2 regions of the Clostridium sp. B9 genome follow, and region 2 is predicted to be linked to the other one. Evidence: a T-box and tRNA genes for the amino acid it is inferred to sense, from the RefSeq annotation. Region 2 holds a T-box; the other holds one or more tRNA genes.

Region 1 (16,470 bases), 2.7 Mb from region 2:
AGTCCAGAAGGATGTCCATGGGATGGAGAGCAAACTCATGAAAGCTTAAAGAGTGCTCTATTAGAGGAGTGTTATGAGGTAATTGATGCTATTGAGAATGAAGATGAGGATGCCTTAATAGAAGAATTAGGAGATGTTTTACTTCAAGTTGTATTCCATGCCTCAATTGGTAAGGAAGATGGATATTTTGACATAATGGATGTAATAGACGCTATATCTGGAAAGATGATTAATAGACATCCACATGTATTTTCAAATAGTGAAGTTGAAAATTCAGAGGATGTTGTAGCTAACTGGGATGAAATAAAGAAAAAAGAGAAGAGCATAGAAACTTTAACTGATGAGATGGAGGCTATAGCTAAGTCACTTCCAGCAACGACTAGAGCTTATAAGGTTCAAAAGAAAGCTAAGAAGGTTGGATTTGATTGGGATGATGTAAATTGTGCTATGGATAAGGTTAGAGAAGAATTAGAGGAAATAAAAGAGGTTTATAATTCAGAAGATAAGTCAATAATAGAAGGTGAAGTTGGAGACTTACTTTTTGCATGCATAAATGTTGCTAGATTCCTTGAGGTTGATGGCGAATTAGCTTTAGATAAAACTATTAAGAAATTTATAAAGAGATTTTCTTACATAGAAAATGAGGCAAATAAGAAAAATAAGAATCTAAATGATATGACTTTAGACGAGATGGATAAACTATGGGATAAAGCTAAAGAGAGTGAAAAATAAGCGTTTTTAGAAATTTATGGTTTTACATTGGTCTAAAAAGTATAAATTTTTTAAAAAATGCAAAAATATCAGTATTTTTAGGGCAAAAATTGAAAGTATTGACTATACAAAGGAAGAAATATATATTATGATAATATAAGTTGATACTAGTTGAATTGTATAACTAGTAAACAATTATTGCAGTAAATTAACTGGAATTTTAAGGAGGATGTAAAAGTGAATAAAGCAGAATTAATAACAAGCATGGCTGAAAAAAGCAACTTAACTAAAAAAGATGCTGAATTAGCTTTAAAAGCATTCATAGAAAGCGTTAGCGAAACTTTAGAGAACGGAGACAAAGTTCAATTAGTTGGATTCGGAACTTTCGAAACTAGAGTAAGAGCTGAAAGAGAAGGAAGAAACCCAAGAACTAAAGAAGTTATAAAAATACCTGCTTCAATAGCTCCAGTATTCAAGCCAGGTAAAGAGTTAAAAGAAAGAGTTAACGCTTAATTTATATAATAAGTTGTGTTAATTTAACTTTAAAAAAGCCCGAGTCTTACTCGGGCTTTTTTATCAATATTGGATAATTTAAATTTATATAAATGATTTAATAGGGAGGATTGAATATGAGATTAGATAAGTATTTAAAAGTTTCTAGAATAATAAAGAGAAGAACTGTTGCTAAAGAAGCTTGTGAAAGTGGAAGAGTTATTATAAATGGTAAAGTAGCTAAACCTTCAAATGATATCAAAGAAGGCGATACAATAGAAATACTATTCGGTAATAGAACTTTAAAAGCTAGAGTAGTTAATATAGCAGAACATGTTAGAAAAGAGAATGCTAAAGAAATGTATGAAATATTAGAAGGCGAAGAAGATACTGAGTAATTATGAACCTTTTAATTTTAATGAATAGTGTATGACTAATATAATTTGAAAATTATATTAGTCATTTTTTTTTGGAGAATTGAATAAGCATAAGGTAGGATAAATATTTTTATACATAGGAGGCTTTTCTTATGCTTGATAAAAAGAATGAAAGTAAACCAATAGAAAATACCAGTAGCATGTCTTTAGAAAATAGAAAATTACTATCACTTACAGGAGTAAACGAGGTTATAAGCTTTGATGATGAAAAAATAAGTTTAAAAACTAATTTAGGGGCTTTATTGATAAAAGGATCAGGATTAAAAATGAACAAATTGGATGTTCAGAACGGGGAGGTAATAATAGGTGGATATATAAGTAATATTAATTACTTAAATAAGAAGAATAAAGTAAAGAGAGGAAGGAATTTAATTTCTAAAATTTTTAAATAGTAAATAGGTGGGAGTTATGCTTTTAGATATAAATATTCAGTTTAGAATTGTTATTTTTGCAATAATCTCTGGAATAATATTAGGTTTTTTATTTGATGTTTATAGAGAGATAAGAGGGGTATGTAAAAATAAAGTTTTAGTAATTATAGAAGATGTATTGTTTTGGATATGGTCTAGTATGGTTATTTTTATTTTCTTATTGAAGTTTAATTATGCTTTTTTAGGTATGTACGTTTATGTATTTATGGTGTTAACATTGATAGTTTATTTAAAAAGTATATCCAAGTACTTCAGGAGCATACAACATAAAATTTTAGCTATACTATTAAGGTATGTTAGAATAATATGCAAAAACATTAGATATTTATTTAAAAACACATTTACAAGTTAAAAATGTAAAGCAAGAGGGAAAAATTGCTTGAATTAAGGTATAATAGTGTTTACAATAGACTTATATCATACCATTTTTAGTATGGGGGCTATAAGTGTGAAGAAAAGAATGAATTTGAAGAATGTGGTAATAATTATATTGATTGCTATATTCTGTATATCCTATATTAGACAAGAAATTACAATGAATAAAATACAAAAAGAAATAGAGGCTAAACAAACTCAACTTAATGAGCTTGAAAGCAAAAATAAAAAGCTACAAGATGAGGTAAACCAATCTTCAACAGATCAATACATAGAAAGAATGGCTAGAGAAAGATTAGGTATGATTAAAGAGGGTGAAAAAGTAATCACAAACTCTGATTCACCTCAAGATAAAGCAAGTATTAGTCAACAAGAGAACAAACAAGAGAAATAAGGTTATTATTAAAAATAACATATATTTTATTTATAAAAATTTAAGGAGGAGTCTTTTAAACATGACCTTAATGGCAGGAAACATATTAGAGGGTAGAATAATTAACATCACAAACTTTGGTGCGTTTGTTGAAGTGGAAGGAAAAACAGGTTTAGTTCATATATCTGAAGTAGCGGATACTTATGTTAAAGATATAAGAGAACATCTTAAAGAAGATGATAAAGTAAAAGTGAAAGTAATATCAGTTGATGATAAAGGCAAAATTAGCTTATCAATAAAGCAAGCTATGCCACCAAAAAAGAAATCTGTTAAACCTGCAGATTTTGATTGGAAAAATGAAAAGAAGGCTGTTAAGCCAAAACAAAACTTTGAGGATATAATGTCAAGATTCTTAAAAGATAGTGAAGAAAGACTTCAAGACGTTAAGAAACATCAAGACGTTAAGCAAAGAAAAAGAAAATCAATATAAAGCTATGCTTTAAAAATCTCTTAGAATTTCTAAGAGATTTTATTTTTTTGAAAAATCTTATTAAAATTATTGTTGAATTAAAAGTTTTTTTAGTTTTTTTAGAAAAGTAAAACCCAGTATTTATGGGGGGTTTAGCATATTTATTATATTTTTTGAAAAAAACTTTAAAAAATATGTTGACAGTATTGTCAGGCTTATGTATAATAAATCTTGTCGTTGGGAAACACACCAACAAGACATGCCGAAGTGGCGGAACTGGCAGACGCACAGGACTTAAAATCCTGCGATGCTAACACATCGTACCGGTTCGATTCCGGTCTTCGGCACCAAATATCGCGGGGTGGAGCAGTTGGTAGCTCGTCGGGCTCATAACCCGAAGGTCGTAGGTTCAAGTCCTGCCCCCGCAACCACATGGCGGGATAGCTCAGCTGGCTAGAGCATTCGGTTCATACCCGAAGGGTCGCAAGTTCGAATCTTGTTCCCGCTACCATTTAAATTTAATATATGCCGAAGTGGCGGAACTGGCAGACGCACAGGACTTAAAATCCTGCGATGCTAACACATCGTACCGGTTCGATTCCGGTCTTCGGCACCAAATATCGCGGGGTGGAGCAGTTGGTAGCTCGTCGGGCTCATAACCCGAAGGTCGTAGGTTCAAGTCCTGCCCCCGCAACCACATGGCGGGATAGCTCAGCTGGCTAGAGCATTCGGTTCATACCCGAAGGGTCGCAAGTTCGAATCTTGTTCCCGCTACCATTTAAATTTAATAATATGCCGAAGTGGCGGAACTGGCAGACGCACAGGACTTAAAATCCTGCGGTGCTAACACACCGTACCGGTTCGATTCCGGTCTTCGGCACCAAAAACTCATCTTAAATAAGATGAGTTTTTTATTTTTTACATGAAACATTTCTTATTATAAAAATAGAATTATTTAAATAAATAATCATAAAAGCATTTCAAAATTCAATCTTAAATTATTTCCAAAAATAAAATTAAAAAAATTCTTTGTTCAACAAAATATTATTAAAAGTATAATTTAGAACTTCTTTAAAAGACAATAAATTTATTTAAAATAACTTAGTTCTTATGAAATTAGTAATTGGATTAAAGAAACTAAAAAATAAAATATAAATAATAGAAAGATTTGTTTTAAAATGTCCTAAAAAAATAAAATTTAACCTCACTAATTTACAAATATTTCCTTTTGAAATTGTTATAATGTTGATAAAGATAGAAGGTTAGGGGGATAAATATGCAATATGGAGTTAAAATTGATAATTATAAGAGAGTAAAAAAATCAGAAGGGACAAAGAGTAATATAAGAATAGAGGCATCTACTATTGGATTAATAATGGCTACTATAGCTGGGATTTTAATAAGTAGAGTTTATCTTGATATGACTTTTGGTATAATTAAGGGTTTAGCTCCTTTTGGATTGGCATATTTAATTGCAACTGCAAGCTATGAGAAAAAGTATTTGATTGTTTCTAGCTTAGGAGTTATTGTTGGATATACTACTTTGTTTGAAAAGGTTATAAATTTTCCAGCTTACATAATAACAGCATTGTTGATAACTATTTTTTCTTTAACTAAAGTTAGTAAGAAGATAAAGAGTATAGTTAATTTTTCTTTGATCTTTTCAGTTTTATTTATTTATGGATTTTTAATTGGGGAATTAGATATTATATTTAATTTAATTAGTGCTATATCTGTAACAGCTTTAGTTTATCCAATATATTATGTTGTTAAATATACATTGAAATGCGTAGAAGAAATAAATACTCAACACTTTTTTAGTATAGATGAAATAGTTAGTATTGAATTATTTCTTTGTTTGTTAGTAGTAGGTATCGGAAATATAACTTTATATGATGTAAGTTTTAGAAGTATAGTTGCAGTATTATTTGTTGTTAGTATAGCGTTTATATCTGATACTAATATGGGAGCAGGTGCTGGAATCACAATGGGTATAATCCTTGGTTTTACTACAGGAAATCTTATGGATAGTATAGCCATATATGGAGCTTGTGGTTTGGTAGCTGGAATATTTAGAGAATCAGGTAAGCTATTAACTGCTTTATCATTTAACATAATATTTATTATAGTAACTTTATACTCTGGGGTATTTAATAATATCGTATTTATTGAAGTTTTAGTAGGAACATTATTATTTATGTTTGTTCCTAAAAAAGTATATAACAAGGTTTCTTTAGAAATAAATAAAGAAAAGAAGGCTGATTTCTGTAATGAAGCTAGATTTAATAAGATAAAAGATGAATTAACTGATAGACTAAAAGATTTTACGGATGTTTTAGGAATGATGGGTAAGTCTTTAAATAATTTAGTAGGAAATGATAAGTTATCTATAAAAAATAAAGGGAATGCTTTAGTTGAGAATTTATCAGACAGAACTTGTAGCGACTGTGATATGAGATATATGTGTTGGAAGAGAGAACTTCATCAAACATACAATGCTTTTTCAGAGCTTATAAGCAACTATGAAACTAGCTCTGGAGTATTTCCGCATGAGTTAGAAAGAAAGTGTGTTAAGAAATATGCTTTAATGAAAAATTTAGAAGATACAATGAATATATATATGATTGATGAAACTCTAAGAAGTAGATTAGGTGAAGGAAGAAAGATTCTTTCTAACCATATAAATAATATGTCAGTAACAATAGGAGAAATTGTTGATGAATTTGGAAATGAACTTCATTTATGTACTGATATTGAAAGAAATATAAGAAAAGCACTTCTTAAATATGGTATTAAGTTTGGTGATTTAATATGCTATAACGATAGAAATGGAAGACTAAAAGTTAAAATGCAAATGGAAAACTGTATGGGAGCACAAAATTGTATAAAAACAGTTCTTCCTATAATAAGTGAATCTATTGGCAAAAATATGAGTATTGGAAGTGAAGGTTGCAATATAAATGCAAAGAATAATATGTGTGAAGTAGTTATTGAAGAAGCACCTAAATATCATGTTACTTCTCATGTAGCTGTTGCTACTAAAGAAGGAGAAAAGTTTACAGGAGATTCTTATTCTTATGGTAGAACTAAGGATGGAAATTATATAACTGTAATATCAGATGGAATGGGATCTGAACCAGAAGCAGGCTTAGAAAGTAAGGTTTCCGTTGAAATAATAGAAAAGTTTATGGATGTTGGCTTTGATGAAAAAATAGCAATAGATGCTGTAAATGCAATAATGAGTATAAAATTCAGTGAAGATGAAAAGTTCTCAACTTTAGATATGAGTAAAATTGATTTATATACTGGTAATGTTAAGTTTATGAAAGTTGGAGCTATTGAGAGTTTTATTAAAAGGGGAAATAAAGTTGAAGTTATAAATGCTAATACTTTACCTTTTGGAGTTTTAGAAGAGCCAGATATAGATACTGTAGAAAAAAAGGTTGGAAATGGAGACATACTAATAAATATAAGTGATGGAATTTTGGATGTTAGAAAAGATGGTAGTTTTGATACAACTTGGTTAATAGAGTTCTTAAAAGCTACTAAGTATAGACAACCTAAGGATTTATCAGTTGCTATTTTAGAAAAGGCAAAGGAACTAAGTGGTGGTAAAGCTAAGGATGATATGACAGTTGTTGTTTCAAAAGTTTTTGGAATAAATTAAATTTTAGGGGTGCTTAAAGGAAAAATAAAATCTAGAGAATTTACAGTTAGATTTTATATTAATATTCTTTAAGCACTTATTTTATTTTTAAATAAATAGAAAAGAGAGTAGTTTGAGAGAGGTAAAGTTAAATACACGAACTTTTTTGAAAACATAAGGCTTTTTTTATGTGTTATAATATTAAGGCAAAATATAATATTTGTGGAGTGAGTTAAGATGAAGAAAAAAGTTATAGAATTTATAAAAGAAAACTCCATGATCCAGAGTGGAGATAAGGTTTTAGTAGCTTTATCAGGTGGACCAGATTCAGTTTGTTTATTACATATTTTAAGTGAATTGAGAGAATTATTACATATAGAGGTGTATGCAGCACATGTTAATCATTGCTTACGAGGAGAGAGTGCCTTAGGTGATGAAGCATATGTTGAAGAACTTTGTAAAAAACTAAATATAAAATGCTTTGTAAAAAGAGTAGATATAAATAAAATAAGTGAAGAAAGAAATATTTCCACGGAAATGGCGGGAAGAGAAGAGAGATATAGTTTCTTTGAAGAGTTAAAAGAGAAATACTCTTTAGATAAAATTGCCATAGCTCATAATGCTAATGATCAAGCAGAAACACTTATCATGAGAGCTTTAAGAGGAACCGGGATAGAGGGTCTAGTAGGAATAAGACCTGTTAGAGATGAAATATTCATAAGACCTATTTTAGTGTTAAGAAGAAATGAAATAGAGGAATATTGTGAAGAAAATAAGTTGAATCCAAGAATAGATGAAACTAATTTAGAAGAAATATATTCTAGAAATAAAATAAGGTTAAAAGCCATTCCTTTTATACAAGAAAACTTTAATCCAGATATAGTAACTACATTAAATAGATTAGCCTATAGTTGTAGTAAGGATGTAGAGTTTATTCAAGAAGAAGTTGAAAAAAGGTATCCTAAGCTATGTTCAAAAGAAGGAAAGAGCATAGTAATAGATGAAAAAGCTTTTGAGGAAAAAGAAGCTATTTTAACAAGAATAATTAAAAAAGCATTAGTTGAAGTAAGTGCTAAATACAATAATTTTGAGTTAAAGCATATACATGACATAATTTCCTTAAAAGGAAGAGGAACAGGTAAAAGAGTAAACATAACTAATGGAGTAATTGCCATTAATGAGTATGGAAAGATAAGAATAACTTTAGTGGAGAAAGTTAAAGTTAAGGAAGAAAAAGTTTTAAATTTAAGCAATATTAAAAAAGAATTAGATGAAAATAATAAAGTTGTAATAGAAGACAAAATTTTAGGAAATTATGAACTAATAGTAGAAGATTTTAAAAAAGGTGAAAAATTTTCAAAAGATAGATTTATAAAGTCTTTTGATTATGATAAAATTTCCAGTATAGATATTAGATTTAGACAAAATGGGGATAAGATAATTCCTTTAGGAATGAAGAGTAGCAAAAAACTAAAAGATATTTTTATAAATAATAAAATTCCAAAAGAAGAGAGAGATTTTATTCCTTTAGTGTTATTTAACAATGAAATAGCATGGATAGTTGGATCTAATGTTAGTGAAACATTTAAAGTTACAAATAAAACTAAAAAGGTGATTAAGATTACTTTTAAAGGAAAGGAAAATTAATTATGAGAAAAGACATAAGAGATGACGTTAAAGAGATTTTATATTCAGAGGAACAATTAGCTAAACGTGTAAAAGAAATGGCTGAAGAGATCAGCAATGATTACCAAGGAAAAGACCTATTAGTTGTAGGAATATTAAAAGGTTCAGTTTTATTTACATCAGATCTTACAAGAAACATAACTATTCCATGTGAATTAGACTTTATGGCTGTTTCAAGCTATGGTAATTCATCTCAAACTTCAGGAGTTGTTAGAATCTTAAAAGACTTAGATAGTGATATTGAAAACAAGCATGTTCTTATAGTTGAGGACATAGTTGATACAGGAACTACTTTAAGTTACCTTTTAGAGTACTTAAAAGCTAGAAAAGCTGCAAGTATTGAGATAGTAGCTTTATTAGATAAAGAAGCTAGAAGAACTTCAAATGTTTATGCTAAATATAAAGGATTCGATGTTCCAGATGAATTTATAGTTGGATATGGAATTGACTATGCTGAAAAGTATAGAAACTTACCTTTTATAGGTTCATTAAAAGAAGAAATCTATAAGAAATAATTGAAAATATTGTAAAGTAAGAATTCTTATGATAAAATTCTTAGAAATGATAGTCAGAGAGGGGGGCCATAGATATGAAAAAAATACCTAATCTGGTTACTTATGTGGCGGTTTTGGCTTTAGTGCTTATGTTAGCTTTCACGTTTTATAAAAGTGGAACACAAGGGAAAGTTATATCATATAGTGATTTCCAAGAAAAGTTTGTAAGTAATCAAATTGAAACTATGACGATAAAAGAAGATAAAATGTCTGTTGAAGGTGTTCTTAAAGACGGAAAAAGATTTGTGACATATGCTTCAGATAAAATGGTAGACCACATGTTACAAAGTACAGAAGGTGTTAGCACTGTAATTAAATATGCTCCACCAAGTAATATGGGAGTCTGGGTTAGTATTTTACCAACAATACTTATAATGGGTATGATGTTCTTTGCCTTCTTTATATTTTCACAACAAGCTCAAGGTGGCGGTGGAAATAGAGGAGTTATGAACTTTGGTAAAAGCAAAGCTAAAATGGCAAATTTAGATGGGAAAAAGGTTACATTCAATGATGTTGCCGGAGCTGAAGAAGAAAAAGGTGAGTTAGAAGAAATTGTTGATTTCTTAAAACAACCAAAGAGATATATAGAAATGGGTGCTAGAATACCTAAGGGAGTTCTTTTAGTAGGACCTCCAGGAACAGGTAAAACGCTTCTTGCTAAAGCTATAGCAGGAGAGGCAGGAGTTCCTTTCTTTAGTATATCAGGGTCAGATTTCGTTGAAATGTTTGTTGGGGTTGGTGCTTCAAGAGTAAGAGACTTATTTGAGCAAGCTAAAAAGAATGCCCCATGTATAATATTCATAGACGAGATTGATGCTGTAGGTAGACAAAGAGGTGCAGGCCTTGGAGGTGGTCATGATGAAAGAGAGCAAACATTAAACCAACTTCTTGTTGAGATGGATGGTTTCGGTGTTAATGAAGGAATTATCATGATAGCAGCTACAAATAGACCAGATATATTAGACCCAGCTTTATTAAGACCAGGTAGATTCGATAGAAGAATACTAGTTGGAGCTCCAGATGTTGGAGGAAGAGAAGCTGTATTAAAAGTTCATACTAGAAACAAGAACTTAGCAGAAGATATTGATTTAAAAGTTTTAGCTAAGATAACACCAGGTTTCAGTGGTGCTGATTTAGAGAACTTAACAAATGAAGCTGCATTATTAGCTGTTAGAAGAGGTAAGAGTAGCATAGATATGAAGGACATGGAAGAGGCTATAACTAGAGTAATAGCAGGTCCTGAGAAGAAGAGTAGAGTGGTAAGTGAATATGATAGAAGAATCACTGCAGTACATGAGTCAGGTCATGCTGTAGTAATGAATCTCTTAGAACATTGTGACCCAGTTCATGAAATCAGTATTATTCAAAGAGGAATGGCGGCAGGTTATACAATGAACTTACCAGAAGAAGATAGAACTCATGTATCAAGAAATGGACTTAAAGATCAGATGGTTGGCTTATTAGGCGGAAGAGTAGCTGAGAAGTTAGTTATAGGAGATATAAGTGCAGGAGCTAAAAATGATATAGATAGAGCAAGTCACATAGCAAGAAGTATGGTTATGGAATACGGAATGAGTGATGAGATTGGTCCAATATCATTTGGGGGCGATGATGGTGGTGAAGTCTTCTTAGGAAGAGATTTAGGTAAGAGTAGAAACGTAAGTGAACAGACTAGTGCTAAAATCGATAAAGAAATTAAAAAGTTAATAGATGAAGCTTATGAAAGAGCAGAGAAAATATTATCTGAAAATATGAGTAAATTAAACGCTGTAACAGATGTCTTACTTGAGAAAGAGAAGATTGATGGTGCAGAGTTCCAGGAGATAGTAAAAAATTCTTAGTAAGAATTTTAAAAGAGACATTTAAATGTCTCTTTTTTTTATGGTAAGATGCTTATAAGACTTAAGTGTAATAATAATTATACGAATATTGAAACTAATTTGATTAAAAATGTTCGATAAAACTCTTTGTTTTTTAGAGAATTATGGGTATAATATTAAATATATTAGTTTGGAATGAGGTGCGGAATTATGAAGAATGATATTGAAATAGCACAAAGTGCAAAAATGGAACCTATAGTAAACATTGCAAAGAAAATAGGATTAGGTGAAGATGATATTGAACTTTACGGAAAGTATAAGTGTAAGATATCATTAGAGGCTATAAATAGATTAGAGAATAATGAAGACGGTAAGCTTGTTTTAGTTACAGCTATAAATCCAACACCTGCTGGAGAAGGAAAATCAACAGTTACAGTTGGTTTAGGACAAGCGTTAAACAGAATAGGAAAAAATACTGTAATAGCTTTAAGAGAACCTTCTTTAGGTCCTGTATTTGGAATAAAAGGAGGAGCTGCTGGTGGTGGATACTCACAGGTTGTTCCAATGGAGGATATAAATTTACACTTCACAGGAGATATGCATGCTATAACTTCAGCAAATAACCTTTTATGTGCTGCTATAGATAATCATATTCATCAAGGAAATCAACTAGGAATAGATTCAAGAAGAATTGTATTTAAAAGAGTTATGGATATGAATGATAGAGCGCTAAGAAGCATAGTTGTAGGTATGGGTGGTAAGATAAATGGATTCTTAAGAGAAGATGGATTTATGATTACTGTTGCATCAGAGATAATGGCTATTTTATGTATGGCTAATGATTTAGAGGATTTAAAAGAGAGAATGGGTAATATTTTAGTTGCCTATAATTTAGCTGGGGAGCCTGTTTATGCTAGAGAGCTAGAGGTTCAAGGTGCTATGGCATTACTTATGAAAGATGCTATAAAACCAAACTTAGTTCAGACTTTAGAAAATACACCAGCTATAATTCATGGTGGACCATTTGCTAATATTGCACATGGATGTAACTCAATAATAGCAACAAAGACTGCTTTAAAAATGAGTGATATAACTATAACTGAAGCTGGATTTGGGGCAGATTTAGGAGCAGAGAAATTCTTAGATATAAAGTGTAGGTATGGCGGATTAAACCCTGATTGTGTGGTTCTAGTAGCTACTATAAGGGCTCTAAAGCATCACGGTGGTGTTAAGAAAGATGAACTTAATGTTTCTAATGTAGAAGCTTTAAATAAAGGGATAGAGAACTTAGAAAAGCAAATAGAAAATATAAAATCATATGGAGTACCAGTGGTTGTTGCTATAAATAAATTCATAACTGATTCAGATGAAGAAGTTAAAGCTATAGAAGACTTCTGCAAGAATCTTGGAGTGGAAGTAAGCTTAACTGAAGTTTGGGAAAAAGGTGGAGAAGGTGGAATAGACCTAGCTAATAAAGTTATAAAAACAATAGAAAATGAACCTTCAAACTTCAAAATGATTTATGACTCAGAAGAAAGTATTAAAGATAAAGTTTTAAAAATAGTTCAGACTATATATGGTGGAAAAGGAGTTAACTATACTCCTCAAGCTTTAAAGCAAATAGCTGAAATAGAGAAGTTTAATTTAGATAAGCTTCCAATATGTATGGCTAAAACTCAATATTCTTTATCAGACAATCCAAGTCTTTTAGGAAGACCAGAGAACTTTGATATAACAGTTAAAGAAGTTAGAGTTTCAAATGGTGCTGGCTTTATAGTTGTACTAACTGGAGATGTTATGACAATGCCAGGATTGCCAAAGGTTCCAGCGGCTAATAGAATGGATATTAAGGATAATGGGGAAATAGTAGGATTATTCTAAATGTTTAGATAATTTTGAGGCTTATATGACACTATTTAAAATTTAGTCATATAAGCCTTTTTTTATTCAAAAACTAGTAATTGTAATTGCTTGACAAATATATAGTAGTTGTTAAAATTAATATTGTTATATAAAGGGTACATGGTATTTTCCGGGCAGCTTTATTAGCTGTCTTTAATTATATTAAGGTGGTGTAAAACACATGATTTTATTAATAGATGTAGGTAATACGAATATAGTTTTAGGGGTTCATGATAATAATAAATATATAGCGTCATGGAGAATATCTACAGATTCTAAGAAAACATCAGATGAATATTCAATACAAGTAATGCAACTATTTAATCAAGCAAAGTTAGAGCCAGAAGAGGTTGAGGGAATAATCATTTCTTCAGTAGTTCCTAATATAATGCATTCTTTAGAGAACATGGTTAGAAAATGCTTCTGTAAAGAGCCTATAGTAGTAGGACCTGGAATAAAAACTGGAATGAACATAAAGTATGATAATCCAAAAGAGGTTGGTGCAGATAGAATAGTAAACGCTGTAGCAGCTCTTGAAAAACATAAAAAGCCTATGATAATCATTGATTTTGGTACAGCTACAACATTCTGTGCCATTACTGAAAAGGGTGATTACTTAGGTGGAAACATATGTCCAGGAATTCAAATATCAGCTGATGCTTTATTTGAGAGAGCAGCTAAGCTTCCAAGAATAGAGCTTGAAAAACCTAAGAGTTTAATTTGTAAAAATACAGTTACAAGTATGCAGGCTGGAATAATATATGGATATATTGGAAAAGTTGAATATATAGTTAAACGTATGAAGAAAGAGATGATGGACTTAGGAGAAAAGGAACCATTTGTATTGGCTACAGGAGGGTTAGCTAAACTTGTTTATAGCGAAACGGATGTAATTGATGAAGTAGACCGTAAATTAACTTTAGAAGGACTTAAAGTACTTTACGAAAAAAACAAGGAGTAGAAACTAATGAAAATATCAAACATAGTTTTAGAAAATAATGTTTTCTTAGCACCTATGGCTGGAGTAACAGATATATCTTTTAGAGGATTATGCAAAGAAATGGGAGCAGGAATAGTTTGCACTGAGATGGTTAGTGCAAAGGCATTGTACTATGGAAGTGAAAATACAAAAGAATTAATGAGAATTGCTGATGAAGAGAAACCTGTATCATGCCAGATGTTTGGAAATGATCCAGAAATAATGGCTTATGTTACAGAAAAACACTTTAACACAAATGATGATATATGTATAATAGATGTAAATATGGGATGTCCAGCACCTAAGATTGTTAAAAATGGTGAGGGCTCAGCCTTGATGAAAGACCCAAAGCTTGCTTATCAAATTATAAATAGCATTAAGAAGGTTGCAACAAAACCTGTAACTGTTAAGTTTAGAATGGGATTTGATGATGAACATATAAATGCTGTTGAGTTTGCTAAAATCATGGAGGAGGCCGGAGCAGATGCTGTAGCCATTCATGGAAGAACTAGAGCTCAAATGTATGAAGGTAAGGCTAATTGGGATATAATTAGACAAGTAAAAGAATCAGTAAACGTTCCTGTTATAGGAAATGGGGATGTTTTTAGCGCTGATGATGCTTTAAGACTTAAGAATGAAACTAACTGTGATGGAATTATGGTTGCAAGGGGAAGCATGGGGAATCCGTGGATTTTCAAGCAAATAGTACAGAATTTAAATGGTGAAGAAGTTTATATACCAACACCAAGTGAAAAGATAGATATGTGTATAAGACATTATAATTTAGCTCTTAAGTATGATGGAGAGCATAAGGCAGTTAGAGAAATGAGAAAGCATACAGCTTGGTATATTAAAGGTTTAAATAATTGTACTGAGATAAAGAACAAATTAAATATAGAAGCAGACCCAAATAAGGTTATGGAGATTCTTAGAGAATATAAAGAGTACTTAAAGTAAAAAATAAGTATAATATTTATCATAAATGAGTATATAACTGGATATAATAAAGCATCAACAAAATATTGGATGTTTAATTTATACAAATAAAGGTGAGAATTAAAGCTAAATAATGCTTTTTTGTTTAGTCTATTCTATCTTATGTAATATATGGTTTGACATAATAAAATTTAGGAATTATAATAACTTGAATAATCAGGCTTTAATAATCTTAAAGTTTTTATGAATTGTATATTAACAGGTTAAGTTTAAATATGATATTATAATAATATGTTCAAAGGGGAGAAAGAAAATGAGCGAAAAGAAACATATAATGACATATGAAGGTGTTAAAAAATTAGAAGATGAATTAGAATATCTTAAAACAGTAAAAAGAAAAGAAATAACTGAGAAGATAAAAGTTGCTTTAGGATACGGAGACTTAAGTGAGAACTCAGAGTATGATGAGGCTAAAAACGAGCAAGCTTTCACTGAAGGAAGAATAATTCAGTTAGAGAATATGCTTAAGAATGCTGTTGTTGTTGATGAATCAGAAATATCAACAGATGTAGTAACAGTTGGATCAATTGTTAAAGTTATGGACTTTGATTTTGATGAGGAAGTTGAGTACTCAATCGTTGGTTCAGCAGAGGCAGATCCAATGAACTTTAAGATATCAAACGAATCACCAGTTGGTGAAGGTCTAATGGGTAAAAAAGTTGGAGATGTTATAGAGATAGAAGTACCAGGAGGAACTACTAAGTTCGAGGTTCTTGGAATAAGAAGATAGATAATTAGATGGAGGGATTTTTAAATGTCAAATGAGGAAATGAATATTCACGAAGCAGAAGCTCAATTAAGTGAACAAGAGATGTTAAGAAGACAAAAACTTGTAGAATTACAAGAAGCTGGTAAGGACCCATTTGATGTATACAAGGTAGAGAGAACACACTCTTCTGCTGATGTAAAAGATAATTTTGAAGAGTTAGAAGGTAAAGAAGTTAAAATTGCTGGAAGACTTATGTCAAAAAGAGGTCAAGGTAAAGTTGTATTCGCTGACTTAGCTGATTTAGCTGGAAAAATTCAATTATTCATAAAAATTGATAATGTTGGAGAAGAAGCTTTAAAAGAATTTAAAACATTTGATTTAGGTGACTGGGTTGCTGCAACTGGAGAAGTATTTAAAACAAAAATGGGTGAGGTTTCAGTAAAAGTAACTTCATTCGAATTAACTTGTAAATCTTTAAAACCATTACCAGAAAAATGGCATGGATTAAAAGACCAAGACTTAAGATACAGACAAAGAGAAGTTGATATAATAACAAACCCAGAAGTTAAGGATACTTTCATTAAGAGATCTCAAATAGTTAAAGCTATAAGAGAATTCTTAGATAACAGAGGATTCTTAGAGGTTGATACACCAATACTTTCACCAATCGCTGGTGGAGCTGCGGCTAGACCTTTCATAACTCACCACAATGCTTTAAATATAGATATGTATTTAAGAATTGCTACAGAGTTATACTTAAAGAGATTAATAGTAGCTGGATTTGAAAAAGTTTATGAGATGGGTAAAAACTTCAGAAATGAAGGAGTTTCAGTAAGACATAATCCAGAGTTTACTGCTATAGAGTTATACGAAGCATATGCTGACTACAA
Region 2 (16,470 bases):
TTTATGTTTTGTTCCATTTACTTCATCTCCTTACGTCTTCTTTTATACTCATCCTTACTTATAATATTGTGTAGTTATTATATTTTTTATTATAAGTTATATATAAATTCATATTAGTAATATGATTATATCTTACAAAAGAAAAAAAGGAAATATTTATTTAAGTTTTATTTAAATTTTTGTTAACTATAACAAAATTAAGTAAAATTTAAATAAATCATATAAAAAGCTATTTGCTTTAAAAACTACCTTTAAGGTAAGTTACATATTTTAAAGGTAAATAACACTAATTCAAATTTTTCCATATTATTTTTATCATCAAACCTCTTATTACTTCCAATTATGATGTATAATTTATATAAAAACTTTAGGTGGTGTTAAGATGAATTATGTTGAGGATATACAAAACTATATTCCATTTAATGAACAAGAAGAAAAAGATAAAAATTTATTCTTAAAATGCATGAATGACTTTGATGATATATTAACTAGAGAGAATACAATCGCTCACTTAACAAGCTCTGCATTTGCAATAAACAAAGATAGAACTAAATTTTTAATGATATATCATAATATTTACGATTCATGGGCTTGGACTGGTGGACATTCAGATGGTGATGAAGATCAACTTCAAGTTGCCATAAAAGAATTGAAAGAAGAAACTGGGATTAAAAACCCAAAGGCTCTTTTGAATGAAGCTTACGCTTTAGATGTCTTAACTGTAAATGGGCATGTAAAAAGAGGTGAATATGTATCATCTCACCTTCACTTAAACCTTACTTATTTAATTGAATGTTCTGAAGACGAAGCCTTAACTCTAAAAGAAGATGAAAATAGTGGCGTTAAGTGGATTCCTTTTGATGAGGTAAAAAATTATTGTAGTGAACCGCATATGATTCCAATATACGAAAAACTTATCAAAAAGCTTTTAACAATATCAGTATAGTAAATCTTTATTAAAGTGAGTGTTGATTTTATATATACCTTAATCCCAATTAAATTTTCAAAGATTTTCTCATTTTACTCTAACGATATACGTTCAAATGAATAGTAGTTTTACTCTCTTCATTTGAACATTAAATCAAGGCAATTTCAACTATTAATTAAAATTAACATTCAACTTTAACTTTATTGTTAAACTTTTGAATTAAATATTCTTCAAATTTATTTTCACCAATTCTTTCTATAATTTCTGCTAATCTTTCTTTTCCATTAGCTAATTCAATATACGATTCTATAGTAGCCTCAACTAAACTTATTAATTCATCTTCTTTAAATTTTCTATTCATAGGTTCAGCCTTTCTAGCTTTTCTACCTGCTCTTCCTCCTATAAACACTAAAAATTCTACTTCTTTATTTTTTATATTTATTGTTGGAAGTATAGCAAAATCATTGCTTTGCGCTTTACCATAACTATTTATACATCCAAATACGCCTATTTTAAACTTGGCTGGAACTTTAATAGCTAAGAATTTTTTTTCTAATATTTCACCAATCCTTCTAGTATCTATAAGTCCATGTTTACAAACACTTCCTTTGCATGTAACTACTGCTCTTACAGTATTTCCAGCGCCTCCAATTTTTAAATTTAATTTTTCAGCTTCACTAACTACTTTATATATATCATCTTCTTTTATATAAGGTATTTCTATAGTTAATCTACTCGTAAGACTTATTTCTCCATTTCCATATTTTTTAGATATATTAGCTAAATTTATTATATCATCAGCCTTAAAATATCCAACTGAACTTAAAAATCTTATAACATAAAACTCTTCTTGTTTTTGATTTATTACTCCCATTTTTTTTAATTCCATTTTTTCCTTTTGTGTTAATCTACCCATATTTAATCTGATAATCAAAATATGTTCAAATATATAAATACTTTTACTATTTATTTTTGGATATTTTGACCAACAGCTCTCCCTTCTTTTATTTTCATCTTGTTATTTCAGTTTTATTCTAAACCATTGTTGATTTTTATCTATAATTTAATTATATAAATTCATTGACTATAAATAAAACATTTTAATCTTATAATTAATATAAGTAATTATTTATGTCTTCTTACTTTATACCCTTATTTCTAAAATTACACATTAAAAGAAAGCTTACCAAATAGAAATTTGGTAAGCTTTCTTTATAATAGCATACTATTATTAGATGAATCTCCCAAAAGCTATATCCACCATTTTTTAAGCAATATATTTATTAATATGTACTAAATAGCTTCTTCTAGCTCTTCAGATTCTGTTCCTCTTGAATCCCATTTTTTCATTAAATATGTGGCTAAGAATGCTGCTATTAACATTACCCATATCAATTCTGTTGGGAAGAAAAGAACTAATAAAAGTAATACTATTACTGCATTTCTTAAAGCTGCACTGGCAAAAGATGTAGTTAAAATTGTAACTGTAACTACAGGATCTATAGGAAATATCATTGATATAGCATATGCAATAGTTGTTCCAGAAAAGATTATTGGGAATATATGTCCTCCTCTCCATCCAGTTGATAAACAAACCTCTGTTAAGAAAAGTTTTAATATTCCACTTAATAAAAGAATGTACATTGGTATTGTACTCCATTCCCTAACCAATTCTTTTATTTCATGCTCTCCTGAAAACAAAGTATATGGAAGATATGTTCCTATTACCCCTAAAATAATCCCACCTATTATTGCTTTCAATATTTTCATGTTATGTAATGGATGGAAAATCTTATGTAATGTTTTTCCGAAAAATTCATACATTAGTCCTAATAAAACTCCTAGAATAATTAATGGTAGTATTGATACTATCTCATTGATGCCTATATTATATCCCTGAAAATGCACTATAAACGAAGGTCTATTATCTATTCTTGATAAAAACATCAATACTCCAAACCCAGCTGCTGTAGTTGTTGAGTATACTATTGTTTTAATTCTTTTTATGACATTCGAATCATTTTCTTCTATCAGCGGACTTAATCCAACTAAAGGAGCATGGAATATTATTCCTAAAGTAGCTTCCATACTAAATTCAGTTATCATCCCACCATATTTTTCCAGCGTTCTTCCTTTAACAGTCCATTTTAGTATATCTCCTACTAAAGTTGAAAGTCCTCCAACTATACCAACAAGAGCAGCCTCAGGACCTAAGCTAGCTCCTGAAAAAAGAACTATTAAAGCTGTTAATAAAGCCTTTGGAATAGTCTTATACTCCACTCTGTTATTTTTTTTAAATTCTCCCATTACTTCTGGCATTAATCTTGGATACTCTCCAAAATATTTTTGGCATAATCCAACTAATACCCCACCAGTTGTACAGACAATTATAGTCCAATATGGTAGGTTAAATTTTTCAGGTAATTCTGTCCATATAAAGTGTATTCCTAAATTGACAATAGCTAAAAATGCCCAACTGACAACTCCAACTATCCCTCCTAGAACTAAACCATAAATGATTAAAATACCTAAACTAAAATATTTCTTCATACTATAGGCTCTCCTTATTTTTAATCTTTTGTAAGTTTTATAATTTAAATAGTTACTAACTTTTAAACACAATTTTAATAATAAACCCTAATGTTATTTTTTCCTAAGTCTTAATAAAAGTCAATTATTAATCTTCCTTTTTTATACTTCCACATATAGCTCCTAATAATGCAAAACACACATAATAGACATCATTTGATATAGTTACATCAAATAATTCATAAAAAGCATTGCTTACCATTACATCAAAATTAAAAATACTTAATATCCAAGCACAAATAAGACCTCCAACTAATCCTCCAAACATAATAAATCCCCCTTTAATATAATATTTTTAGAAAACCCCACTTAAAACTCCTAAAAATGCAAAAATCAAATAATAAGTATCTTTAGTAATTTTTTTATCAAAAATCTCATTAAAACCCTTAATAAAAACCTCATCAAAATCAAAAACACTTAAGAACCAAGCAATAAAAACTCCTTGTAATAAGCCAATAAGCATACACTATCTCCCTTTTATTTAAGTTTAAATATCATAAAATCCTCTTAGGATAATATATTTGTATATAGTTTATTTGATAACCTAAAATTATTCTTTTAAATAAAAAAGCTTACCAAAGCCATACATAACGACTTTGGTAAGTATTCTTTTGCTTTTTATTATGTTCAACTTTTCTTCTATGCAACCTAAATATTAATCAAATATCAATAATATTTTATTTAATATTATTTGAGTTTATATTTATTGGTCCATTGAATTTTTTGAAGTTGATGTCCATTGATTATTTCCTGCAGTCTTTGGTTGTCTGTCCTTAGCTGGTACCATATTAGGATCAACAGTTGTTGATACCCACTGATTATTAGTAGCTGATTTTAATTTTTTACCCATAATTTTCACATCCTCTAAAAATATTATAGGAAAATTTTTGACTTTAAGTATTTTTATAAAATATAATCTTCATATCATTGATTAATTAATATTCTTTTGTCAACAATTGAAGATAATGCTTATAATATACAAAGTGAATTTTCCTATAAAATTATTCTTTGTAATTAAAAATTCTTTATCCTAGGTATTTATTAGAAACTTTAATTGACTTATTTTAAAGTTTTGATATATAATAGATAAAAACTGAATCATTAAAAGCTTTGATTAGGAGTAGTAGTATTATCTCATAGCCCAAAGAGAGTTGTGGTTTGCTGTGACACAATGGTATGAAAATATGAACTTGCCTATGAGCATATGTGTGAATAAAAGCACATACGGGGAATCCCCGTTATAAAACCGAGTGAGGAAAAGAAATTTTCCTAATAAGAGTGGTACCGCGAATATCCTTTCGTCTCTTAAGTTTTAAGAGATGGAAGGTTTTTTTTATTTGTTTTTTTATTCAGATTTGGCAAATAATAAATTAATATACAAACTTAGAGGAGGATTAGTTAATGGGTAACTATAGTACTGCCATAGATAAGAAATGGCAAGAAAAATGGACTGAATCAGGTCTTTATAAATTTGATCCAAACAAAGAAGGAGAGAAACTTTACGTTTTAGAAATGTTCTCATATCCTTCAGGAAGCCAATTACATGCAGGTCACTGGTTTAACTATGGACCAGTTGATTCATGGGCTAGATTTAAGAGAATGCAAGGATACAATGTATTCCAACCAATGGGATTTGATGCTTTCGGTTTACCAGCTGAAAACTTTGCTATAAAAACAGGAATACACCCACAGGACTCTACAGTTAAAAACATAGCTAAAATGGAAGAACAATTAAAAGCTATGGGAGCTATGTTCAACTGGGATAACGAGGTTGTTACTTGTTCACCAGAATACTATAAGTGGACTCAATGGTTATTCTTAAAATTATATGAAAAAGGATTAGCTTACAGAAAGAAAGCTCCTGTAAACTGGTGTCCTTCATGTCAAACAGTTCTTGCTAACGAGCAGGTTGTTGACGGAGAATGTGAAAGATGTTCAACAGAGGTTACTAAGAAAGACCTTACTCAATGGTTCTTCAAAATAACTGATTATGCTGATGAATTATTAGATAAATTAGATGGTTTAGACTGGCCAGAAAAAACAGTTTCAATGCAAAAACACTGGATTGGAAGATCAACTGGTGCTCAAGTTAATTTCAAAGTTAAAGATAGTGATTTAAACTTTGATGTATTCACTACAAGAGTTGATACTTTATGTGGAGTTAGCTATGTTGTTTTAGCGCCTGAAAATCCATTAGTAGACAAAATAGTTTCAGCTGATCAAAAAGAAGCTGTTGAAAACTACAAAGAAGAAGCTAAAAAGCAAACTGATATAGAAAGACAATCTATCTCAAGAGAAAAAACTGGTGTATTCACTGGTGCATATGCTATTCACCCAATCAGTGGAAAAGAAGTTCCAATATGGGTTGGAGATTATGTTTTAGCAACTTATGGAACTGGAGCTGTTATGGCTGTTCCTGCTCACGATGAAAGAGACTTTGCTTTTGCTGAAAAATTTAATCTTCCAATAAACAGAGTTATAGCCGCTAAAGATGGTAGTGAAACTGAATTACCATTCTGTGAACATGGTGTATTAGTTAACTCTGGAGAATTCGATGGATTAACTACTGCTGAAGCTAAGGAAAAAATAGTTGAAAAACTTGCTTCAATGAACCTTGGAGAGCAAAAAGTTAACTTCAGATTAAGAGATTGGTTAGTTTCAAGACAAAGATACTGGGGAGCTCCAATTCCTGTAGTTTACTGTGATGAGTGTGGTATAGTTCCTGTACCTGAAAATCAATTACCAGTTGAATTACCATATGATGTTGAGTTTGCTCCAGACGGAAAATCTCCACTAGCTAAGAGTGAATCATTTGTTAATACAACTTGTCCTCATTGTGGAAAACCTGCTAAGAGAGAAACTGATACTTTAGATACATTCGTATGTTCATCATGGTACTATTTAAGATACCCTGATAACAAAAATACTGAAGCTCCATTCAACCCAGAATTAATCAACAAAATCCTACCTGTTGATAAATATGTTGGTGGACCTGAGCATGCTTGTATGCACCTTCTTTATGCTAGATTCATAACTAAAGCATTAAGAGATATGGGATATCTAAACTTTGATGAGCCATTTACTTCATTAACTCACCAAGGATTAATCTTAGGACCAGACGGATTAAAAATGAGTAAATCAAAAGGAAACACAATTTCTCCTGATGATTATATAAAAGAATATGGTGCAGACGTATTTAGAATGTACTTAATGTTTGGATTTGCTTACACTGAAGGTGGAGCTTGGAGTGATGACGGAATCAAATCTGTAAACAGATTCGTTGAAAGAATCGAAAGAGTTATAGATGCTGCAAGAGATGCTATAAACAAAGGTGAAAATAACAAAACTACTATAGATAAGGCTGAAAAAGAGCTTAACTTCTGGAGACATAATGCTATTAAATCAGTTACTGATGATACAGATAAGCTTCAATTCAACACTGCTATAGCAAGAATGATGGAATTCATAAACGCTTTATCAAAATATACTCAAGAGAAAGAAATGAACCTTGAGTTCTTAAAAGAAGTTGTTTCTGATTACCTAAGATTATTATCACCATTTGCACCTCACTTCAGCGAAGAGCAATGGAGCTTACTTGGAAATACAGACTCAATATTCAACGAAGCTTGGCCAAAATTCGATCCTAAAGCTTTAGTTAAAGATGAGATTGAAATAGCTATCCAAGTTAATGGAAAAGTTAAAAATAAAATAATGGTTTCTTCAGATTTAGATGAAGAAGGAATTAAGGCTGCTGCTTTAGCTGACGAAAAAATCGTAGCTACAACTGAAGGAAAAACAGTTGTAAAAGTTATAGTTATAAAAGGAAGACTTGTAAATATCGTTGTTAAGTAATATAATAATAACGTTGCAAATTTTATTGATTGATTAAAAATTGCTAGTTAACCTTAATAATTAACACTTTTTAGCATTGAGCTATATATTATTAGAAAAGGTATATAAACGCTGAGAATTGACTCCGTTTATATACCTTTATTTTTTACATGGTTATATGGTAATTATTTTTATCTATATTTGTTCCTTTTTCTAAAACTTTATAATAATCTGCCTCATGACCTCTTAAATCAATATTATTCATAAGCTTTATATTCTTGACTATGTTACTATCTATTGCTTCTAGGAACTCATTTTTATTTCTAACCTCTTCAGTTTCCTTTGCAACATCATAGTAAGTATATCCAAATACTCTTTTTTCATGAACTAATTGCCCATTATCGCAAGTTATTTTTCCGCCATCTCTTAGTTGTGCTCTTATTTCAATTGGAGAATTAATTTTTATATCACCATTTATATTTAGTTCTGAATTCTTTCCAAGCACCTCTATTCCTAATCCATTTTCATTATTTAATGAAACATTATTAAGTGTAACTTGTCCATTCTCAATTTTTAAATTTTCTCCCTTTTCTTCTCTATTTTTAACCTCAGTGTTATCAATAATTACGTTTTTCCCATCTAAAACTTTGATAGCAGTACCCCCATTAGAGTCTACAAAAACGTTTTCTAAAATTATGTTATCCCCTGATATAGTTATAAGATTATTCTTTTGGTTAAATTCATCACCTTCATTTTCCCATACTATATTCAGATTTTTTAATACTATTCCATCTCCTTGTAGTGTAAAAAAATCTTTTTTTAGATTATTAGTTAATTTAGGAACATATACGTTATTTCCTTGTCCGTCTATTACTATGTTTGAAGCCTTAATATCTACTCCCTTTGAACTTAAATCATTTAGATTAATATCCCTTGAAAGTTTTATTTCTTCAACGCTTCTATCATTTATTAAATCTACAAAATTTGTTGCATTTCCTGCTATTTTTTCTATTTTAAAAAAGTTATTATATTTATTACTTTCGTTTATACTCTGATTTATTATTGCATTTTCTTTGTTTTTGTCTTTTAAATTAACTTCTTTACCTAATACTACGCTACTGGAGAGGTTGTTTACTACTATAGCCGTAGCTATTATTTTCGCCACCTTTTTATGTGCCACGTAAAATCACCTCTTCATTAATAATTATTTTCTATACTTCTATTATGCACTAATTATATCACTTTGTGTATAGGTTTTCAAAAAATAAATTATAGATTTTTTTGACATATCATAGATTTTCTTTAACTTCACTCAAAACTTATGCATTAATTATAGATTTTTTTGTTAATCTAAGTAAGTTTCTTTTGAAATTATTTTTAATTATATTACTACTTTAAGCTAATTTGGTTAAGGAATTAAGACAAAAAAAGATTATAAATATTACAAATTTAATTAAAACATCTAAAAGCTTTAATTCTTTATAATATTTATAATCATTAAAATACTAAAAATTTATTTAAGCGTTAGCTTACTTTATTCCTATATAGCTACTTGAATTTATTATATAACCTATGAGTTACACTACTGTATTTTGTTCATATAACCCTTCTAATTACAATACCTTACCAAACTCCTTAAGAACTACCAAAACCTCTGATTCTTTTATAGGAGAGAAATACTCTATATATTTACTATGATTAAATCTTGTAAATAAATCTTTAGCCATATCCATCCACTCTTCCAATATATAAACCCATATTATCTCGCTAGTTGGACAACTTAATATAAATGCTTCTACCCCAAAGAAGCTATACTCTTTTATGTCATGTAACTCAGCTAGTTTTACATAGTCATCTACAACTTTTGTGCTAATTTTGTATTCATATATGTCTGAATAAAAGAAATCAAAGCTTTCTTTTTGAGCCTTAAATCCATCACCTTTTACTATTTTAATTTTGGTGTTTTCGCCAAAATTTTCAAGATAGAGTTCTATTATTTCTTCGCTCATTTCGTATACTACAATTTGCTCTACCTCTTCTTTTTTACTTATTTCTTGCACAAAATATCCTAAACCTAATCCAAGAACTCCTACTTTTCCTTTAGCTCGCTTTATACTTTCATAAGCACCTTGAATCTCATGCGGTGAAATTCTCATCCAAAGCTTATCACCTTCAAATAATTCTATAGGAGCTTCATTCATTTTTTCTTTATTTTCATAAAGGTATCCATCAAATTCTTTTTGATTACTATATTTAATAATAAAATTGCCTTTTTGATTTTCTTTAATTTTTTGTTTATATTCTTTTATCTTTTCTTCACAATAATTTAGTGCGTATGGTATCATAATTATTTTCCTTTCCTAAAATATATAGCTAACTTTATATTGCTCAAAGTTTAAGCTACTTATTTATCTAAAACTCAAACTAGTACTATTTTCATATTTTGCTTAACTATTCTATTTTAATTTGATAATGTCAAGTTAACAACCTATTTTTAATAAAAATTCTCATATTATTACAAAAATATTATACTTCTCACCAATTTTTCTACCTTTTATACTAATTATATTCATCTTTTATTAAATTCCTAGTAAAATGGTCTTGATTTATTTTCACTAAAATTATATAATTTAATCACTATTAATTATTAATTATTTAATTAAGAAGGTGTATGAGATGAAAAAAGTTGCAATGAGCGATGAAGCTTATGTTGAATTTAAAAATTTTTTAAAATCTAATGATATAGATAGTGATGTTATTAGAATAAACTTTGGTGGAAATGGCCCTATGGGACCTATGTTTTATGTTACAGCTGGAGAGCAAAATGAAAGTGATGAAGTTGAAGTTATAAAAGATTTAACTTTTGTTATTGAATCTTCATTAATTGATACTTTCTTAGGTTTCTCAATTCTTTCAGACGAAGAAAACTTTGGTGAAGGATTAACTCTTGATCCATTAATGAGTGATTATTCAGGTGGTGGATGTAGTGGAAACTGCGGAAGCTGTGGAAGTTGCCACTAAAAATAACATAATATTTTTAATTTTGATTAATATTATTTATAAACATATTAATAATAAATACATAAAGCAAAAGCTTTAAATTAAATTTTAGGAGGAAATAGATATGTCAGTTGTTAAAATGAGTAATGAAGCTTATACTGAATTCAAATCTTTTCTACAAGAAAACGGCATAGAAAAATTTGATATAAGAATTAATCTAGCAGGAGTTGGCTGAGGAGGCCCAGTATTTAATATTGTTCTGGATGAACAATCAGAAAATGATGAAGTTGTAAAAATCGAAGATATAACTTTCTTCGTAGATAAAGAATTAATTAAAGACTTTGAAGGATTTGTTCTTCTTTCTTCTGACGAAAATGGTGGTAGAGGTTTATCACTTAAGCCAGTTAAAGAAAGCGAAGGCGGATGTTCTTCTTGCTCAAGCTGTCATTAATTTTTACATAAAGAGCTCTTATTAGTAAAGTTATATTTGCTAATAAGAGCTCTTTTCATTTTCTATATATTACTAATTAATAACTTTTACTCCATTTTTATATCATTTTGGTTAGTAAACAAACTTTTATATTATAAAGTATTAATATTTTAAGAATATTTTTATTTTTTTATCAAAATCAACTTTACAAAGAAACGTTTTCATGCTATCATTTACACAAAGATTAATAACTATCTTGTTACTATTGAATTAGGCAAGACTTAAATGATTCTAATTATATAGAATAATGAGAAATGGCACTACCCTTTCTTATATTCTATAGGTTTCATTTAAGTCTTTTTTTATTTTTTACTGACAAGATATAATTTAATCCTTACTAATAATTATTAAATTATATTAATAAAATGAGGAGGACTTATTATGTTACAAAAACTTCAAAGAATAGGTAAAGCTATTATGCTTCCAATTGCAGCATTACCTATTGCCGGTATTTTACTTGGGGTTGGTGGAGCCTTATTGGGTATTGCTACTTTAGATAATCCGCCAGCTATTTATGAACCTTTAATTTCATTCATAACGATTCCTGCAGTAACAGCTATTTTAACTGTTATGAAAAATATTGGTGATATAATTTTTGCAAACCTTCCAGTCTTATTCGCTGTAGGTGTTGCAGTAGGACTTGCTAATAAAGATAAAGGAACTGCTGGTCTTGCTTCAATATTTGGTTTCTTAGTAATGAACCAAGTTATCTCTACACTTTTAGCATTAGGTGTTACTCAACTTGGTGTATTAACTCCTGATAACGTTGGTAATTATGGTACTTATGTTACAACTAACCTTGGTATTTTCACTCTTAACATGTCAGTATTTGGTGGTATCATAACAGGTATTATTACTTCTATATTACATAATAAATATTATAAAATTCAATTACCAGCAGTTATAGGTTTCTTCTCAGGAGCTAGATTTGTTCCTATAATAACTGCATTAGTAATGGCTTTAGTTGGTGGTGCTTTAGCATTCATTTGGCCATTTGTTCAAGATGGAATCATGGTATTAGCTAGATTAGTTAATGAAGCTGGATTCATTGGAACATTCTTCTATGGAGTTATTGAAAGAGCACTTATTCCATTTGGGTTACATCACGTATTCTATACTCCATTCTGGTTTGGATCATTTGTACAAGCTGATGTTATTATAAATGGAGCTCACACTATAATCGATGGAGCTAATACTGCATACTTTGCTCAATTATCAAGTATGTCAGACTTAGTTGGTGCTAGCCAACAAACTATGTCTCAAGTAGTTTCTGGAACTACTAGATTTATGGCCGGTAAATTCCCATTCATGATGTTTGGTTTACCTGCTGCTGCCTTTGCTATGTATAAATGTGCTGCACCTAGCAAGAAAAAGTTAGTAGCGTCACTTATGATATCAGCTGCTGTTACTTCATTCTTAACAGGTATTACAGAGCCACTTGAATTTACATTCTTATTCGTTGCTCCTGGCTTATATGCTGTTCACTGTGTATTAGCTGGTTTATCATTCATGCTAATGGATATATTAAATGTATTTGTTGGTATGACATTCTCAGGTGGATTTATAGATTTCTCATTATTTGGTTTATTACCAGCAGGTGCTGGAGTTCCAACACACTGGTTCTGGATTGTAATAATTGGTTTAATTTACGCAGTAATTTACTACTTCCTATTCACTTTCCTAATCAAAAAGTTTAACTTAAAAACTCCTGGTAGAGATGAAAATGAAGAAGTTAAATTACATAGTAAACAAGAATTCCAAGAAGCTAAAGGTATTTCACCAAATTCTCAAAAAGGAAATGCTTCTAATAGTGGTAATGAAATTCAAGATAATGCACCACTTGTTTTAGCTGCACTAGGTGGCGAAGAAAACATTGTAAGTGTTGATGCGTGTATTACTAGACTTAGAGTTGAAGTTAAAGATAAGTCTAAAGTTAATAAAACTACATTAAAAGATTTAGGTGCTGCTGGTGTTGTTGAAGTTGGTAATGGAATTCAAGCTATCTTTGGTGCTAAAGCCGATGCTTATAAAAATGAAATAAAAGAAATTTTAGGTATTGATTAATAATCATAAATAATATTTTAATATGAGTTATAGCTGGTAAAATAAATTTACTAGCTATAACTTTTTTAATACAAATTTATTTTATTTTACTTTTTTTACCTTTTATGGTTGTTTATGTATAAAATAAGTATTATAATTTAATAAATGCTTTATTTTGAGGAGGAGAGATAATGAATACAACCTTAATTAACCTAACTCCAACTAAAGAACAAAGAAAATACCAAGAAGATGAACTAATTGCTTTTTTAGACCTTAGCTTGAATACATTTACAGCTAATTGTGATGATAGTGATGAAGCTCCTTCTTTATTAAAAGAATATACTTCATTTAACACAGATAACTGGGCAGAAAATTTATTCAAATTCGGATTTAAAAAAGTTATTTTACCAGCTAAACTTAATAATGGTTTATGTTTATGGAATAGTAACTGTCCAAAAGTTAATATAAATGATTCATCTTTAGAAAAATTCGATGAAGATTTAGTAAAAAAAGTTAGTAAATCATGTAAGAAGTTTGGTCTTAAATTTGGAATACATCTTACATTAAAAGATTATCTCAAATTAAATTGTACTCCTGAAGAATATAATAATTATTATTTAGCACAAATAAAGGAACTTATGACTAATTATGCTCCTATATCTGAGATTATTATGGACAAGACTTCCCTAGATGAATCTTATTCTGAGCTTAATTTTGAAAGTTATTTTAAACTTGTTAAAGAAATAAACCCTAAATGTATGGTTTCTAGTCCAATAGGACCTGATGTTAGATATACTTATTATTCTAATGTTGAGGCTGTTAAGAGTTCATTCTACTCTTCTATTGAGTTAAATGTATTAAAAGAAAATTCTAATGATGAAGATGTTAGAAATGGAAACATTAATGGTGATACTTGGATTGTTGGAGAAAGTATCTACTCTTTAGCTGATTGCATAAGTAGCGAAAAAGACTCTGTTGAAGTATTAAAACATGTTTGTCGTAACTCCTTAGGAAGAAACACAAACCTAATTTTAGTTTTAACTCCAGATGTTAATGGAATGCTTAGTGGTAATGATGTTACAACTCTTTCAGAATTCTCTAAATATATGAAAGATACATTTGCTGAGAATTTAATTAAAGGTTCTTCTATTTTAGCAACTAATTCATCATCTAGTGATAGCTACAATCTTATAGATGATTATAAAAAATCTTATTGGATAGCTAATGAAAATGCTTATAATCCATATATAGAAATAGACTTTAATGGCACTAAAGAATTCAATATCTTGGAAATAAGAGAATGGATTGCTGAAGGTCAAAATGTTGAAGAATTTAAAGTATATGCTTATAGCAATGGATGGTTTGAACTTTATAATGGTTCTTCTATAGGATATAGACATATAGCTAAACTTAATAATATTAAAACTGATAAAATAAAGATTTCATTTACTAAATATAAAAATCCACCTATGATCAATCATATAGGTGCATATATAGGATAAAATAATTTATTAAATTGTATAAAAGCTTTGTTAAATTAGTGCTGATTTTAGATAAAACTACAAGATTTTCTTAATTGAGTAGGTCTGAAATGTTAATTAAAATCAGCACTTTCTTAAAATAAATCCTATTTATTAAATCATATCTTCAAAGTCTTTATCTAAAAATAATTTAGCTGCTGTTTAATGTATATCCTTATTGCGTATATTCCCATCTCTTTTTTCAAATTTTAATAATATATTTAACATTTTATTCTTAGAGAAATTAACAAATTCATGAATATTATATTATTTTCATAAATAATTTTATTGTCAAATATATACTTTATAAAATGTATAAACTCAAGTAATTTAGAACATTTTTTATACTTAGTATAAGTAAAGTTGTATTAAGAATAAAATTCCATTAAAATTAATCTTATAATAGAATTACAACAAATTGTATTTACTGGAGGAACAATAGGATGAATACAGCTTATGACTTTATTTTCACTTTATTACTTGCTTTTGTGCTTGTAATGATGAAACAATACATATTAGCTCTTGTTGTTGTAGCAATATATGCTTTTTACAAATACAACAAGAAAAAGCCTTACCTTTTAGCTTATAAAGGTAACTTAGCATTTAAAAATGGAGAAAGAGAGAAAGCTTTAGAGCTTTACAGAAAATCTTGCTCATATAAAAATGTTAGTGATAGCATTAAGCTACAGTATGCTTATCTTACTCTTTATTTAGGAAATCTTGAAGAAGCCTCTAAGCTTTTAGCTGCTATAGACTATGAAAAGCTACCTGAAAGATTAAGAGCATCTTATACAATGACAGAATCACTTATAACTTGGAAAAATGGCAACTTAAAAGAAGCTATAGAAAAGCTAAAAACTCTTCATACTGAATATGAAAATACTACTGTTTATGAAACATTAGGATACTTCTTAGTTTTAGATAAGGATTATAATGAAGCATTAAAGTATAATCTTTTAGCTTATGAATATGATGCGGATAACTCAGTTATCATGGATAACTTAGCACAATCATATTATTTTACTGGCGATAAGGAAAAAGCAAAAGAAATTTATAATAAACTTCTTGAGCAAGAACCTAGTATGCCTGAACCATATTATTTCTATGGATTAATATTAAAAGATGAAGGTAACGTAGAAGGTGCTTTAGAATATTTAGATAAAGCCTTAACAAAAAAAGAGTCTTATTTATCTGAATTAAAGAAAGATACTATAAGAGAAACAATAGCTGAATTAAAGCTTTAATTAATAGCTTTTCGTTTTAATAAAAAAGGATTATATCTAGACCGTCGTTATATGGTCATTGATATAATCCTTTTGTTTTAAGTTATGTATTATAAATATCACCTTAAATCACTATATTATTTACATAAGGCCTTTTGAAATTTATCTTCCATAAACTCTCTAGCCTCTTTGATATCTTTTCTATAATCTCCAAAGCCTGTGTACCAAAACTCTGTTACAAATCTTCTTACTCCCATATCAAAGGATGTTTTTATTATTTTCTCAAAATCTACATGTCCTGTTCCAAAAGGAATCTCTCTAAATTTTCCTGGAACTGTTTCTTTAAGGTGTACAGCCATGACATGACCTTCTCCAATTTTTAAATCTTCAATAACATCCTTTTTATAAATATTAGCTGCATTAGTTATATTACCACAATCAGGATATACTCCTAAATATGGTGAGTCTATCCTATTTACATAGTTCATGGCTTTTTCTACAGTATTCATAAACTCTGTTTCCATTGTTTCAAAAGCCAATAATATTCCTGACCTTGCTGCCATTTCTGTTGCTTTTTTTAGATTTTCATAAAATAAAGCTCTTGTATTTTCATTGCCTTCCTCATAATAAACATCATATCCAGCTAACTGGATTATTCTTATGCCTAAATCATCCGCTAATTCAATAGCCTTCTCCATAATTTTCATTCCACGATTTCTTGTAACTTCATCTTCACTTCCAATAGGATACTTTCTATGCCCACTTAAACACATAGTTCTTATTGGAACTCCAACTTCATACATAAGTTTAACAAGAACTTCTCTTTCTTCCTTAGTCATATCTAGC

Evidence for each region. The T-box of region 2 lies ahead of leuS (leucine--tRNA ligase). A T-box ahead of a tRNA ligase gene usually reads a tRNA of that ligase, here a tRNA-Leu.
Region 1: it has a tRNA-Leu gene. The T-box ahead of leuS (leucine--tRNA ligase) is inferred to sense a tRNA for this amino acid. The anticodon was not compared.

The regions. Positions count from the first base shown of each region.
Region 1 covers NZ_JBNWKA010000003.1:3,693,193-3,709,662, reverse strand. The annotation lists gene mazG (nucleoside triphosphate pyrophosphohydrolase) at 1-732, shown strand, start outside; gene ACQZHJ_RS16805 (HU family DNA-binding protein) at 949-1,224, shown strand; gene ACQZHJ_RS16800 (RNA-binding S4 domain-containing protein) at 1,341-1,601, shown strand; gene yabP (sporulation protein YabP) at 1,733-2,032, shown strand; gene yabQ (spore cortex biosynthesis protein YabQ) at 2,049-2,423, shown strand; gene ACQZHJ_RS16785 (FtsB family cell division protein) at 2,520-2,840, shown strand; gene ACQZHJ_RS16780 (S1 domain-containing RNA-binding protein) at 2,902-3,309, shown strand; tRNA gene ACQZHJ_RS16775 (tRNA-Leu) at 3,550-3,638, shown strand; tRNA gene ACQZHJ_RS16770 (tRNA-Met) at 3,644-3,719, shown strand; tRNA gene ACQZHJ_RS16765 (tRNA-Met) at 3,723-3,799, shown strand; tRNA gene ACQZHJ_RS16760 (tRNA-Leu) at 3,816-3,904, shown strand; tRNA gene ACQZHJ_RS16755 (tRNA-Met) at 3,910-3,985, shown strand; tRNA gene ACQZHJ_RS16750 (tRNA-Met) at 3,989-4,065, shown strand; tRNA gene ACQZHJ_RS16745 (tRNA-Leu) at 4,083-4,171, shown strand; gene spoIIE (stage II sporulation protein E) at 4,565-6,955, shown strand; gene tilS (tRNA lysidine(34) synthetase TilS) at 7,172-8,581, shown strand; gene hpt (hypoxanthine phosphoribosyltransferase) at 8,584-9,135, shown strand; gene ftsH (ATP-dependent zinc metalloprotease FtsH) at 9,210-11,015, shown strand; gene ACQZHJ_RS16720 (formate--tetrahydrofolate ligase) at 11,205-12,875, shown strand; gene ACQZHJ_RS16715 (type III pantothenate kinase) at 13,078-13,857, shown strand; gene dusB (tRNA dihydrouridine synthase DusB) at 13,864-14,832, shown strand; gene greA (transcription elongation factor GreA) at 15,125-15,601, shown strand; gene lysS (lysine--tRNA ligase) at 15,626-16,470, shown strand, end outside.
Region 2 covers NZ_JBNWKA010000003.1:982,837-999,306, reverse strand. The annotation lists gene ACQZHJ_RS04465 (hypothetical protein) at 1-17, opposite strand, end outside; gene ACQZHJ_RS04460 (NUDIX hydrolase) at 383-946, shown strand; gene ACQZHJ_RS04455 (nitrite reductase) at 1,110-1,844, opposite strand; gene ACQZHJ_RS04450 (chloride channel protein) at 2,222-3,478, opposite strand; gene ACQZHJ_RS04445 (hypothetical protein) at 3,606-3,785, opposite strand; gene ACQZHJ_RS04440 (hypothetical protein) at 3,813-3,980, opposite strand; gene ACQZHJ_RS04435 (hypothetical protein) at 4,221-4,367, opposite strand; T-box leader at 4,619-4,826, shown strand; gene leuS (leucine--tRNA ligase) at 4,919-7,369, shown strand; gene ACQZHJ_RS04425 (pectate lyase-like adhesive domain-containing protein) at 7,515-8,513, opposite strand; gene ACQZHJ_RS04420 (hypothetical protein) at 8,962-9,693, opposite strand; gene ACQZHJ_RS04415 (HesB-like protein) at 10,025-10,369, shown strand; gene ACQZHJ_RS04410 (HesB-like protein) at 10,473-10,799, shown strand; gene ACQZHJ_RS04405 (PTS transporter subunit EIIC) at 11,220-12,902, shown strand; gene ACQZHJ_RS04400 (alpha-L-fucosidase) at 13,073-14,383, shown strand; gene ACQZHJ_RS04395 (tetratricopeptide repeat protein) at 14,845-15,645, shown strand; gene ACQZHJ_RS04390 (L-ribulose-5-phosphate 3-epimerase) at 15,762-16,470, opposite strand, start outside.